Regions from separate parts of the Buttiauxella agrestis genome, predicted to be linked through region 1. Evidence: predicted binding sites of a transcription regulator. Region 1 holds the regulator's gene; each other region holds the start of a gene.
What was found. The regulator CRP, encoded in region 1, controls carbon source genes, mostly activating them, when cyclic AMP is high. The targets are predictions, from matches to a motif close to ATGTGANNNNNNTCACAT.

Region 1 (3,182 bases):
TCACTGCTCAGAATCAGGCGAATCGCATCTTGATCGCGCTCCAGAGCATCGTGGGCGTTCTGGCGCAGCAAACCACTTTGCCACTGTGGCCACAGCCATACCATGCCACCAAAGGCAATCAGGCAGCCGAGCAACGTATCTATTAAGCGCGGGACGATGTACTGCTCGGCGCTGAGGGTGATCAGTTGCAGGGTGTAAACCGCCGTGACGGTAAAGCCAATTGTCGCCCAGCCGTAACTCTTACGAATGAACAAATAGCTGACCAGCGTAATGACCAACATCGCGGCCAGCGCGATATCTTGCGGAAAGTGGAAGTGCAGTGCGATGCCCGCTATCGCCAAACCTGCAATCGTGCCTGCCGACCGGTGAAGAATTCTCACCCGGGTCGCGCCATAGCCGTTTTGCGTCACAAACATTACCGTCATCAAAATCCAGTAAGGTTTGGGCAGATGTAAAAACCCCCCCAAAATACTGGCGATGGTCAGCATTACACCTAATCTGGCGGCGTTACGCAGCGCGGCGGATTTCAAAGACAAATAGCTTTTCAGTGCTGCCCAAAGTGGCAAACGACGCTGCCGGTCTTCCATCAAATCACGGATATATAACGGGCGCTGGGTGCGTAAAACACGGCCAATCCGACTGAAGTGGTAATGACAAAATTGCCCAACCGGGTTATCCGGATTTTGACGTGCGATTTTCTCGAGGGCATCAATCTGTTTATCCATCGTGAAACGCTGTGGGAACCGATGATAAAGAATGTCATCAGCCAGCACACGTAAACGCGCCGCAATGGTCTGCGCGTTCCAGCGAATCACGGCTTCAGCGTGGCTTTTCTCAACCAGTTTTTGCACTTCGGCAGGTTGGTGAAGGCTGACGGAAATGTGTTCTTGTAAATCCAGAGCGACCTGAAACGCACGTAACAAGCGTTTGTAGCCATTTTGCTGGTTCGCCGCCAGCATGTGCAATTGCTGGTAGCAGACCGTGATCAGGTCAACGGCTTTTTGCTGCCGCTCCAGGAGCGGAGGCAGCGCTTTTTCAGGATCGGTATGCTGCGTGAGCATCCCGTATTTGGCTTCGCAGTACTCTGCCAGTTGGCGATAGAGCAGGCTTAATGATTCACGCAGTGGCTGCTCGCGCCACATCCAGAACCAAAACCAGTTAAACACGCCGTACCAAATTGTACCGCTGACATACAGCAGCATGGGCTTCCAGATGGGCATATTCCCGGCCATGCTGAGTGTAAAGATGGCGGCAATGAGTGAGGCGGGAAGCAGACGAGCGTGCAGGGAGCTGATTTCGGCTGTGACGCCCAGCAATAGCGCCATCACGGCCAATATCACCGGCAACGGCACGGAGGTATAAAGCAACAAAAGCTGCATGATCAAACTGCTGACGGCAAACAGACTACCGCCGACGATCAGGCGTTTGAAGAAGCGTTTATGGGGGGTATCAAGCCCTGCAATGTTGCAGCAGGCAGGGACTAAAGAGAAAAGCAGGCCGGACTGGAGATTGCCAAAGAGCAAACCTACTGCCACCGGAAGGCACAGCACCAGCGTTTGCCGCAGTGCGTAGTTAACTTCAGGATGGTAGATAAGCCGACGCCACATAAGTCTTATTTAATCCCTTTTTACCGCAGGGGTTAGATTTTAGAGACAAAAAAGGCGTGTTATGAAGCAACACGCCATTTTTGAGACGGAGATTAACGAGTGCCGTAAACGACGATCGTTTTACCGTGAGCAGAGATCAGATTTTGATCTTCCAGCATTTTCAAGATACGACCAACGGTTTCGCGAGAGCAACCCACGATCTGACCGATTTCCTGACGGGTAATTTTAATCTGCATACCGTCCGGGTGGGTCATTGCATCAGGCTGTTTAGCCAGGTTCAGCAGTGTCTGCGCGATACGACCAGTCACATCAAGGAATGCCAGGTTACCGACTTTCTCAGATGTCACTTGCAGACGGCGAGCCATCTGGGAAGACAGGCGCATCAAAATGTCTGGATTGACCTGAATGAGCTGGCGGAATTTTTTATATGAAATTTCAGCCACTTCGCAGGCACTTTTAGCACGAACCCAGGCACTACGTTCCTGACCTTCTTCGAACAGCCCTAACTCGCCAATGAAATCGCCCTGATTCAGATAGGAGAGGATCATTTCCTTGCCCTCTTCATCTTTGATCAGAACAGCCACAGAACCCTTGACGATGTAATACAGCGTCTCAGCCTTTTCACCCTGGTGAATCAGTGTGCTCTTCGATGGATACTTATGAATGTGGCAATGGGACAAGAACCATTCGAGAGTCGGGTCTGTTTGCGGTTTGCCAAGCACCATGCGCGGTTATCCTCTGTTTTATAACTGGCTACCAACGACAGGACGCTAAACATCCTGTCTGGCGTTGCAAGTATTAGAATATTCCCCACCTTGGGGAGATGGCATGCAAGTCATTCTTGCTGCCTGTAATTAGTGATGTCCTCTGCATACATGCATAACGTCAATGTATCGATGTAGCATCTGGATTGTTTTAGCATAGCTTTTGACAAGTGTCTCCTATTGTCTCGTTTCAGCTTGACGCAGGTCGCCTTCCATTGCCAGATTTGCTGAATCTGCGTACTCTGAAAGACAATTTTTTCAACGGGAGAAGTAACATGCAAGCACGAGTGAAGTGGGTTGAAGGGTTAACCTTCCTTGGGGAGTCCGCTTCTGGACACCAGATTCTGATGGACGGTAATTCTGGCGATAAAGCACCCAGTCCGATGGAAATGGTTCTGATGTCCGCTGGTGGTTGTAGCGCAATCGACGTGGTTTCTATTTTGCAAAAAGGCCGCTACAACGTGACGGATTGTGAAGTGAAACTGACCTCTGAGCGCCGCGAAGAAGCCCCGCGTCTGTTCACACATATCAATCTGCATTTCATCGTGACAGGCAAAGAGTTGAAAGATAATGCGGTTTCACGCGCTGTAGACTTGTCTGCTGAGAAGTACTGCTCTGTTGCGTTGATGCTGGAAAAAGCCGTAAACATCACCCATAGCTACGAAGTGATTGAAGGCTAGAGTGAAGTAAAAGGGCGGTGTTTAGCCGCCCTAATTATTGATATTCCGACCTTCCGCCAGGCGCTTAACTAACGGCGTCATGATCAACTCCATTGCCAGTCCCATCTTGCCGCCCGGCACCACCAATGTAT
Region 2 (3,182 bases), 3.7 Mb from region 1:
TACCGTTAATTGATTCAGGGCTTTGTTGTTTCGCGCCCGCATCGTAACCGTACCAGGAAAGCAGGAAACCGACCATGGCTCCGGCAATCGCCAGCCCTAATTTCAGGAAGAATAAGTTCCCCGAGAAGCTGATACCGGTGATGCGTTTCCCGGTTTTCCACTCGCCGTAGTCATCAACGTCAGCCATCAGCGACCAGTGCAGCGGCGACGGGATTTGGTGCAGGATATTGAGCAGGAAGTACATCACCACAATCAGTGTGGTGGCGTGCGGGTCGAGGAAGTAGAAACCGCTGGAGAAAATCGCCAGGACGATGTTGGTCCAGAAGAACACTTTCAGTTTGCAGATGCGGTCAGTCAGGACTTTCGCCAGCATACTGCCGCCCATCATGCCAACCACGCCAAGGCTAATAAACAAGGTGGCGAAGCTGGTGCTTTGGCCCATTACCCAGGTGACGTAGTACATGGTTGCCGCCATGCGGATAAAACCAGGGCAGACATTGCACAGCGTCAGAAGCAGGATGCGCACCCACTGGTCGTTTTTCCACACATCTTTGAGGTCAGCTTTCAGGTCATCATTGCTCGGTACCGCCGGGCGAACACGTTCTCTGACGGTGGAGAAACAGAACAGGAACATGCACATTCCGAGCACCGCCAGAATGCCCATCGCCATCTGATAGCCTTTGGCTTTATCACCGCCGCCGAACCAGTCAACCATCGGCAACAGGGAAAGCGAAAGAATCAACGTCGCAATGCCAACCATGACAAAGCGATACGACTGGCAGGCCACGCGTTCTTTCGGATCGTTGGTAATCACGCTTCCCAGTGAGCAATAGGGAATGTTGATTGCGGTATAGGTTAATGAAAGCAGGAAGTAAGTGACAAACGCATAGATAACTTTGCTGCTGTAAGCCCAGTCAGGCGTGGTAAACATCAGGTAACTGAAGAAGGCAAAGGGTGCCGCCATCCACAAAATCCATGGACGAAAACGCCCCCATCGGGTCTGAGTTCTGTCAGCAATCGCACCCATAATAGGGTCGGTTATCGCATCAATCACTCTGATGGAAAGTAACATAACTCCCACTAGTGCTGGGGCGAGCCCAAAAATGTCGGTATAAAAATAGTTAACAAACAACATAATGGCGCCGAAGATGATGTTGCACCCGGCGTCACCCATTCCGTAGCCAATCTTTTCTTTAATAGATAATTTGCCGCTTTCCATTGGAAATGCTCCTGACCAGTATATGGACAAGAGTATTGGCAGAATAAGTCGGAATTGCACAGCAGAGAACCGTCACAGAGATGGACGATCCTGCCATCGAGGGTGAAATGTGAGGCAGATAACAAAGCGCCCCGATGAGCGAAGGCTCGATCGGGGCGCTTTTAGCAGAAGAGAGAATTACGCTTTAACGCTTTTCAGGTTTTTCTGTTTGATGAAATAACCAATGCCGAGGATCACAACCCAAACCGGAATTAGCCATACGGAGATGGCCATGCCTGGGGTGATTGCCATGATAACCAGCACCGCCGCCATAAACAGCAGGCAAAGGTAGTTACCCATCGGGTAGAACAGCGCTGGGAAGCGAGTCTTCACACCTTGTTGCTGTTTTGCACGACGGAACTTGATGTGCGCAAGGCTAATCATCGCCCAGTTAATCACCAGTGCAGAGACAACCAGCGCCATCAGCAAACCAAAGGCTTCTGCGGGTGCCAGATAGTTGATCAGTACACACAGTGCGGTGAAGAGCGCAGAAACCAGGATGGTGTTAACCGGCACGCCACGCTTATCGACTTTCTGGAATGCTTTCGGCGCATTGCCTTGCTGAGCCAGACCAAACAGCATACGGCTGTTGCAGTAAACACAGCTGTTATAAACGGACAGTGCGGCGGTCAGCACGACCACGTTGAGCGCGTTTGCGACAAAAGTATCACCCAGTTCGTGGAAGATCAGTACGAACGGGCTGGTATCAGCGGTAACGCGAGTCCACGGCATCAGAGACAGCAGAACTGCCAGGGAGCCCACATAGAAAATCAGAATACGGTAGATAACCTGATTGGTCGCTTTAGGGATACTGACCTGCGGGTTATCGGCTTCGGCAGCAGTAATCCCCACCAGTTCAAGTCCACCGAAGGAGAACATGATAATTGCCATCATCATCACCAGCCCGGTCCAGCCATGTGGCAAGAACCCGCCTTGTTCCCAAAGGTTACGCACAGTCGCCTGCGGGCCAGCATGGCCGCCAAACAGCAACCAGGCACCAAACACAATCATGGCAACAACAGCGATGACTTTAATAATGGCGAACCAAAACTCCATCTCACCAAACACTTTTACGTTAGTCAGGTTGATGGCGTTGATCACGACAAAGAAAACAGCAGCAGAAGCCCAGGTTGGGATTTCCGGATACCAGAATTGAATGTATTTACCGACGGCGGTTAATTCTGCCATGGCAACTAATACATACAGCACCCAGTAGTTCCAGCCAGAAGCGAAACCGGCGAAACCGCCCCAATATTTGTAAGCAAAGTGGCTAAATGAACCTGCCACAGGCTCTTCAACGACCATTTCGCCTAACTGACGCATGATCAAGAAGGCAATAAAGCCTGCAATCGCGTAACCAAGAATAATCCCTGGTCCGGCGGACTGGATAACAGACGCACTGCCAAGAAACAGGCCTGTCCCAATTGCTCCACCCAGCGCGATGAGCTGTATATGGCGGTTTTTAAGGCCGCGTTTAAGCGTGTCGCCTTGTTCCATCGTTTAACCTCATGTGGTCATATTCAGGGCGCTGAACGCGCCTCTGTAAGTTTGTGATTCCGTAATGTGTAGTCTTTATTTTACGGTTTTTAATTCCAGTATTTTGCAAACCAGACTTCCGCAGCGCAAAGAATAGTGGTAAGCGCCAGTGTTTGCACCTGCTTTCTATTCTTGTCGTGACGAGTTGAATAAAAAGAAATCAATCGTCAGATCGATCACGTTATTTATTTCGCGTGTTATTTCTTCAATTTAAGCGAGAACGTTGAATTAATATTCATATTTTAAACTGATGAATCGGTTCAATTTGCAAGAAAAGGCACTTTTTGCTGTTTCGTAAAAGTTAAATGCGTCTGCATGTGAGTAAATGTGACATTTGTGCAAGGTTACAACTTTGAAACGTCATTTCTGTAATGTTGTTAAAATGTGC
Region 3 (3,182 bases), 3.1 Mb from region 1:
GTATCCACCCTACAACGGCTTTTCGTAGGTCGGATTAGCGTAGCGACATCCGACATTCATTTGACCTGGCTACTGGCTATTTTCTCTGGCTTTCATTTCCTGATGATGTTTGTTCTCACCCACCATCACCACCAGCAGCAGAATCACGGCCATAATACTGCCGCCGATCATCACCATAAAGCCGCCATCCCAGCCGAAGAAATCAACGGTATAACCCACAATGGCGCTCGCGGCGACCGACCCACCGAGATAACCAAACAAGCCAGTGAAGCCCGCTGCCGTTCCCGCGGCTTTTTTCGGTGCCAGTTCCAGCGCATGTAGACCAATCAGCATCACCGGGCCGTAGATCAGGAAGCCAATCACAATCATACACGCCATATCCACACCCGGATTACCCGGCGGGTTCAGCCAGTAAACAATGGTCGCAATCGTCACCAGAATCATAAAGAACACACCGGTTGCGCCACGGTTGCCGCGGAACACTTTATCCGACATCCAGCCACACAGCAGCGTCCCTGGGATCCCTGCGTATTCATAAAGGAAATAAGCCCAGGAGGATTTATCCAGCGCAAAGTGCTTCACTTCTTTCAGATACGTTGGCGACCAGTCGAGAATGCCGTAACGCAGCAAGTAGACGAAAACGTTAGCAATGGCGATGTACCACAGCAGGCGGTTAGGGAACACGTACTGCATAAAAATCTGTTTAGCCGTCAGCTCCTCTTCCGTTTTGTCGTTATAGTCGTCCGGGTAATCGTTTTTGTACTCTTCGATGGGTGGCAAGCCGCAGGATTGCGGGGTGTCGCGCATTAATGCAAAGGCAATCAGCGCCACCAGAATCGCCGCAAAGGCTGGCATATAAAGTGCCGCGTGCCAGTCGTTAAACCATGCCATCCCGAGTAAGAACAGCAGCGGCGGCAAACCACCGCCCACGTTATGTGCGCAGTTCCATACAGATACAATTCCGCCACGCTCTTTCTTGGACCACCAATGCACCATGGTGCGCCCACACGGCGGCCAGCCCATTCCCTGGAACCAACCACACAGGAACAGCAGCACGAACATCACCGCGATGCTGGATGTCGCCCATGGCACAAACCCCATAAATAGCATCACGGCTGCCGCCAGAATCAAACCGGCGGGTAAGAAAACGCGTGGATTCGAGCGGTCAGAGACTGACCCCATGATGAATTTTGAAAAGCCGTAGGCGATAGAAATACCGGAAAGCGCGAATCCTAAATCCCCCCGCGAGAAACCTTGCTCAATCAAGTACGGCATCGCCAGCGTGAAGTTTTTACGCACCAGGTAATAGGCCGCGTAACCGAAGAAAATCCCCATAAAAATTTGCCAGCGCAGGCGTTTATAAGTTGGGTCAATGTGCTCGTTCTTTAGCCGGGGCTGGTGCGCGCTGGGTTTGAAAATGCTTAGCATAAATGCCTCCGTGGCAGGGTTTATAAGCCATGTTCATTTGCGAGCGCATGTTAAGGATTATCGGGGTGAGTTAGTGTGAAACACCCCACAACATATTACATTTTTATTACAAACTATCGAAAAGGTGCATAACATCACACTTTACTTTCGATTTATGCTCGAATTTGCTCGATATCAAACATTTTAAAATTGATTTGTGGCTCAATTGTGTTCAAGAGAATTCTTCAGGAGCAGAGCATGGCGACGGGACGCAAAGAGAGGGATGTCATTATTATCGGCGGTGGCGCAACCGGTGCGGGAATTGCTCGCGACTGCGCCCGTCGCGGGTTGCAAACGCTGCTGCTCGAAAGACACGATATCGCCACCGGGGCGACGGGGCGAAACCACGGCTTACTCCACAGCGGCGCGCGGTACGCCATGACGGACAGCGAATCGGCCAGAGAATGCATTGAAGAAAACCGCATCCTCAAACGTATCGCTCGCCATTGCATCGAACGCACCGACGGCTTGTTTATCACCCTTCCCGAAGACGATTTATCTCTCCAGACTATTTTTATCGCCTCCTGCCAGGACGCAGGAATAGACGCTCAACGCATCGAACCCAAAGAAGCATTACACCTGGAACCCGCCGCAAACCCTGAATTGATTGGCGCGGTGCGCGTGCCTGATGGCACCGTCGACCCCTTCCGCCTGACCGCCGCCAATATGCTGGATGCCAGAGAACACGGCGCTGAAATTCTCACCGGCCAGGAAGTTACCGGTCTGATTCGCAACAGCGATCGGGTTTGTGGGGTGCGCGTCTATAACCACCAAACCCAACAACAGCACGATTTATACGCAAGCGTAGTGGTGAATGCGGCCGGGATTTGGGGCCAGCACATCGCGGAATATGCTGATTTGCGCGTGCGGATGCTGCCCGCAAAAGGCTCGCTGCTCATTCTTGGCCATCGCATCAATAACATGGTGATCAACCGCTGCCGCAAACCTGCTGACGCCGATATTCTGGTGCCCGGCGATACGATTTCACTGATTGGCACCACTTCCACGCCCATTGAATATGACCAAATCGACAATATGCGCGTCACGCCGCAAGAGGTCGATATCCTGATTCGTGAAGGCTCGAAACTTGCGCCAAAACTCGCGGAGACTCGTATTCTGCGCGCTTACGCAGGGGTACGCCCGCTGGTGGCAAGCGACAACGATCCGACCGGACGCAACGCCAGCCGAGGAATCGTGCTGCTTGATCACGCAAAGCGCGACGGGATGGAAGGGTTTATCACCATCACCGGCGGCAAACTGATGACATATCGCCTGATGGCCGAATGGGCGACGAACGCGGTTTGTGAAAAGCTCGGTAATACCCAGGCTTGCACCACCGCAACGGAGCCGCTTCCAGGCTCAGGAAGCTCTCCGGAAGAAACCCTGAGCAAAGTCATTTCTTTACCCCTCACCATCCGGCGCTCGGCGGTCTGGCGTCATGGCGACCGCGCCGGGCAGCTATTGGCCGGGGATCGTCTAAGCAACAGCCTGGTTTGCGAGTGTGAAGCCGTCACCGCAGGCGAAGTCCGTTACGCGGTTAACAATTTGGCCGTCAGTAATCTTGGCGATTTACGCCGCCGCACCCGCGTGGGAATGGGGACTTGCCAGGGGGAACTTTGCGCCTGTCGCGCCGCCGGTTTATTACAACGTTTTGGCACCTCAACACCTGCGCAATCGCTCGAGCAGCTTTCCATTTTTCTCAATGAACGCTGGAA
Region 4 (3,182 bases), 400 kb from region 1:
TTAATGTACTGAGCTATTGATGACCACGTTGAACGAAGATGATGTGCTTGAGCGGCTGGAAGCGCAAAATTCACTGGCCTCGTTTATGAGTGTCGCTCACGATATTTTGCTTTCAGGAATCAGGCAATTTCTGCCTTCGTTATTTGTTGATAATGATGAAGAGATAGTCGAGTACGCCGTTAAGCCTTTACTTGCCAGAAGCGGGCCGCTTGATGATATCGACGTTGCGCTGCGCTTGATTTACGCCCTGGGGAAAATGGATAAATGGCTGTATGCCGATATTACCTGTTTTAGCCAGTTTTGTGATTTCGTGCAGCACAGCAAAGAAACCATACAGTTTCATGATGATGTTACTTACGATTTCATTGCGAACCTTAATTCAATTACCCAAAACGCAACGCTGTTTAATGCAATTAAAAGCATGAAGTATTCGGACTTCTCTATTTATTCCGAAGTGCGTTATGGGAATCTGGTGAAAACGGCGTTATCTCTGGCAGTGACTTCATTATTGAAGGAGCTAGTCTGGTGAATGTCACATTGATAATAAATGGATTAGAAACTCAAGCCCATTTTAACGACGAAGAAGTCGACGCATTGCATAAGCCGTTGCTTAAGCAATTAGCCGAGAAGCAAAAGCAGTTAAGCCGCCGACTGGTGGTGTTTTTAGCCGCCCCGCCGGGAACCGGAAAATCGACGCTGGTGGCATTTTGGGAATATTTGTCCGCACAAGAACCTGGATTGACTGCCATTCAGGCGTTGCCGATGGATGGATTCCACCACTACAACGATTATCTACAGGCATTCAATCTCAGGCAGCATAAAGGTGCGCCGCAGACCTTTAATGTGCAGAAACTGACGGATGCGTTGCGTGATTTGCATAAGCCCGAAAGCCATTGGCCGCAGTACGATCGTAATTTGCACGATCCGGTGGAAAACGCGATTGCGGTAACAGCGCCGATTGTGGTGGTCGAAGGAAACTGGTTGCTGCTCAATCAGCCAGAATGGCAAGCGCTACGCGAACATTGCGATTACTCAGTCTTCATTTCAGCTGCGCCTGACATGCTCTCAGAGCGCCTGATTGGCAGAAAAGTCCGTGGGGGTTTGACCCGGGAACAAGCCGAAGCCTTTTTCCAGGCGACTGACGGGCCGAATGTATTGCGTGTGCTGGAAAACAGCCAGCCCGCAGACATGCCGTTACGTATGGACGATCAGGGCGGCTATCATCGAAGCTGAAAGGGAACGGGTCTTTAAAACGGCCCGGCCTTTTTATCACGCTTGATTCTCCCTGGTTATTATTCGTCCTTTGCGCATTTGTCGTTGCAGTTATTCCATCAAAAATGTGACCTGCGTCAGAAGATCGGTTGCCTGTACTGGGGTAACGTTCCATTTATTCCGCTTATCGCTTAACATGGCTGAAGCGTTTCAGTCGAATGAATGTTCGACAATTGAGCAAACAATTGCAGTTTCGAGAGTGCGAGGATTCCCCTCAGGCGATAGCTGGATTACTCTGTCAGCCACTTAGTCTCAGGGATTCTGGCAGGAGAGATATGACCGTTCGCATAGCAATTAATGGCTTCGGTCGCATTGGGCGCAACGTGGTACGTGCATTGTACGAATCCGGGCGCCGTGCGGAAATTACCGTCGTGGCAATCAATGAACTGGCTGATGCTGCGGGTATGGCGCATCTGTTGAAATACGACACCAGCCATGGTCGCTTCGCCTGGGACGTGCGTCAGGAACGCAGCCAGTTATGGGTCGGTGATGACACCATCCGTATTTTGCACGAACCGGAAATCGAAAATTTACCGTGGCGTGAACTGGGTGTAGATGTGGTGCTGGATTGTACCGGTGTGTTTGGCTCCCGTGCAGACGGTGAAGCGCATCTGGCAGCCGGGGCCAAAAAAGTCCTCTTCTCCCATCCTGGCGGTAACGACCTCGACGCCACCGTCGTTTACGGTGTGAATCATGAAAGTGTGGTTGCTGAGCATCGCATTGTTTCCAATGCTTCCTGCACCACAAACTGCATTATTCCGATTATCAAATTGCTTGATGATGCCTGGGGTATTGAGTGGGGAACCGTCACCACGATTCATTCCGCCATGCATGATCAACAAGTTATCGACGCCTATCACCCGGACTTGCGCCGCACCCGTGCAGCCAGCCAGTCTATTATTCCTGTTGATACGCGTCTTGCTGCCGGTATCACACGTATTTTCCCGCAATTTGACGACTGTTTTGAAGCAATTGCGGTACGTGTTCCGACCATTAATGTCACGGCAATCGATTTAAGCGTGACGGTGAAAAATGCAGTTAATGCCAATGAAGTCAACAAGTTGCTGCAAAAAGCAGCACGGGATTCATTTCATGGTATAGTTGACTATACGGAATTACCGTTGGTCTCGACTGATTTTAACCACGATCCGCACAGTGCCATTGTTGACGGCACACAAACCCGGGTCAGTGGGCAACATCTGATTAAAACTCTAGTCTGGTGTGATAACGAATGGGGCTTTGCTAACCGAATGCTCGACACGACGTTAGTCATGGCCGCAAGTGGTTTCAGGTAAGGCGCATAAAGCGTCCGCAAAACTTTAAGAATCAACGAGAGGATTCACCATGTCTGTAATTAAGATGACCGATCTGGATCTGGCTGGAAAGCGTGTTCTGATCCGTGCAGATTTGAACGTACCAGTTAAAGAAGGGAAAGTGACATCTGACGCACGTATCCGTGCATCTTTGCCTACTATCGAACTGGCCCTGAAGCAAGGCGCTAAAGTGATGGTAACTTCTCACCTGGGTCGTCCGACTGAAGGCGAGTACAACGAAGAATTCTCTCTGCTGCCGGTTGTTAACTACCTGAAAGACAAATTGTCTGCTCCGGTTCGTCTGGCTAAAGATTACCTCGACGGCGTTGAAGTTGCTGCGGGTGAACTGGTTGTTCTGGAAAACGTTCGCTTCAACAAAGGCGAAAAGAAAGACGACGAAACCCTGTCTAAAAAATACGCTGCACTGTGTGACGTATTCGTAATGGACGCTTTCGGTACTGCGCACCGTGCACAGGCTTCTACTCACGGCGTTGGCAAATTTGCAGACATCGCTTGTGCAGGCCCACTGCTGGCTGAAGAGCTGAGCGCACTGGGTAAAGCACTGAAAGAACCAGCTCGCCCAATGGTTGCTATTGT

Region 2: DY231_RS19215 (glycoside-pentoside-hexuronide (GPH):cation symporter) is a predicted target of CRP. The motif match lies at 1,327-1,344, and genes of this name have one in related genera.
Region 3: glpT (glycerol-3-phosphate transporter) is a predicted target of CRP. The motif match lies at 1,502-1,519, and genes of this name have one in related genera.
Region 4: epd (erythrose-4-phosphate dehydrogenase) is a predicted target of CRP. The motif match lies at 1,338-1,355, and genes of this name have one in related genera.

What each region holds. Positions count from the first base shown of each region.
Region 1 covers NZ_UIGI01000001.1:382,154-385,335, forward strand. The annotation lists gene DY231_RS01785 (YccS/YhfK family putative transporter) at 1-1,607, opposite strand, end outside; gene crp (cAMP-activated global transcriptional regulator CRP) at 1,700-2,332, opposite strand; gene DY231_RS01800 (OsmC family protein) at 2,647-3,051, shown strand; gene DY231_RS01805 (phosphoribulokinase) at 3,082-3,182, opposite strand, start outside.
Region 2 covers NZ_UIGI01000001.1:4,075,845-4,079,026, reverse strand. The annotation lists gene DY231_RS19215 (glycoside-pentoside-hexuronide (GPH):cation symporter) at 1-1,219, opposite strand, end outside; gene aroP (aromatic amino acid transporter AroP) at 1,397-2,755, opposite strand.
Region 3 covers NZ_UIGI01000001.1:3,499,319-3,502,500, forward strand. The annotation lists gene glpT (glycerol-3-phosphate transporter) at 70-1,428, opposite strand; gene glpA (anaerobic glycerol-3-phosphate dehydrogenase subunit A) at 1,666-3,182, shown strand, end outside.
Region 4 covers NZ_UIGI01000001.1:779,344-782,525, forward strand. The annotation lists gene glpX (class II fructose-bisphosphatase) at 1-4, shown strand, start outside; gene DY231_RS03820 (MltR family transcriptional regulator) at 20-529, shown strand; gene DY231_RS03825 (nucleoside/nucleotide kinase family protein) at 526-1,233, shown strand; gene epd (erythrose-4-phosphate dehydrogenase) at 1,548-2,567, shown strand; gene pgk (phosphoglycerate kinase) at 2,617-3,182, shown strand, end outside.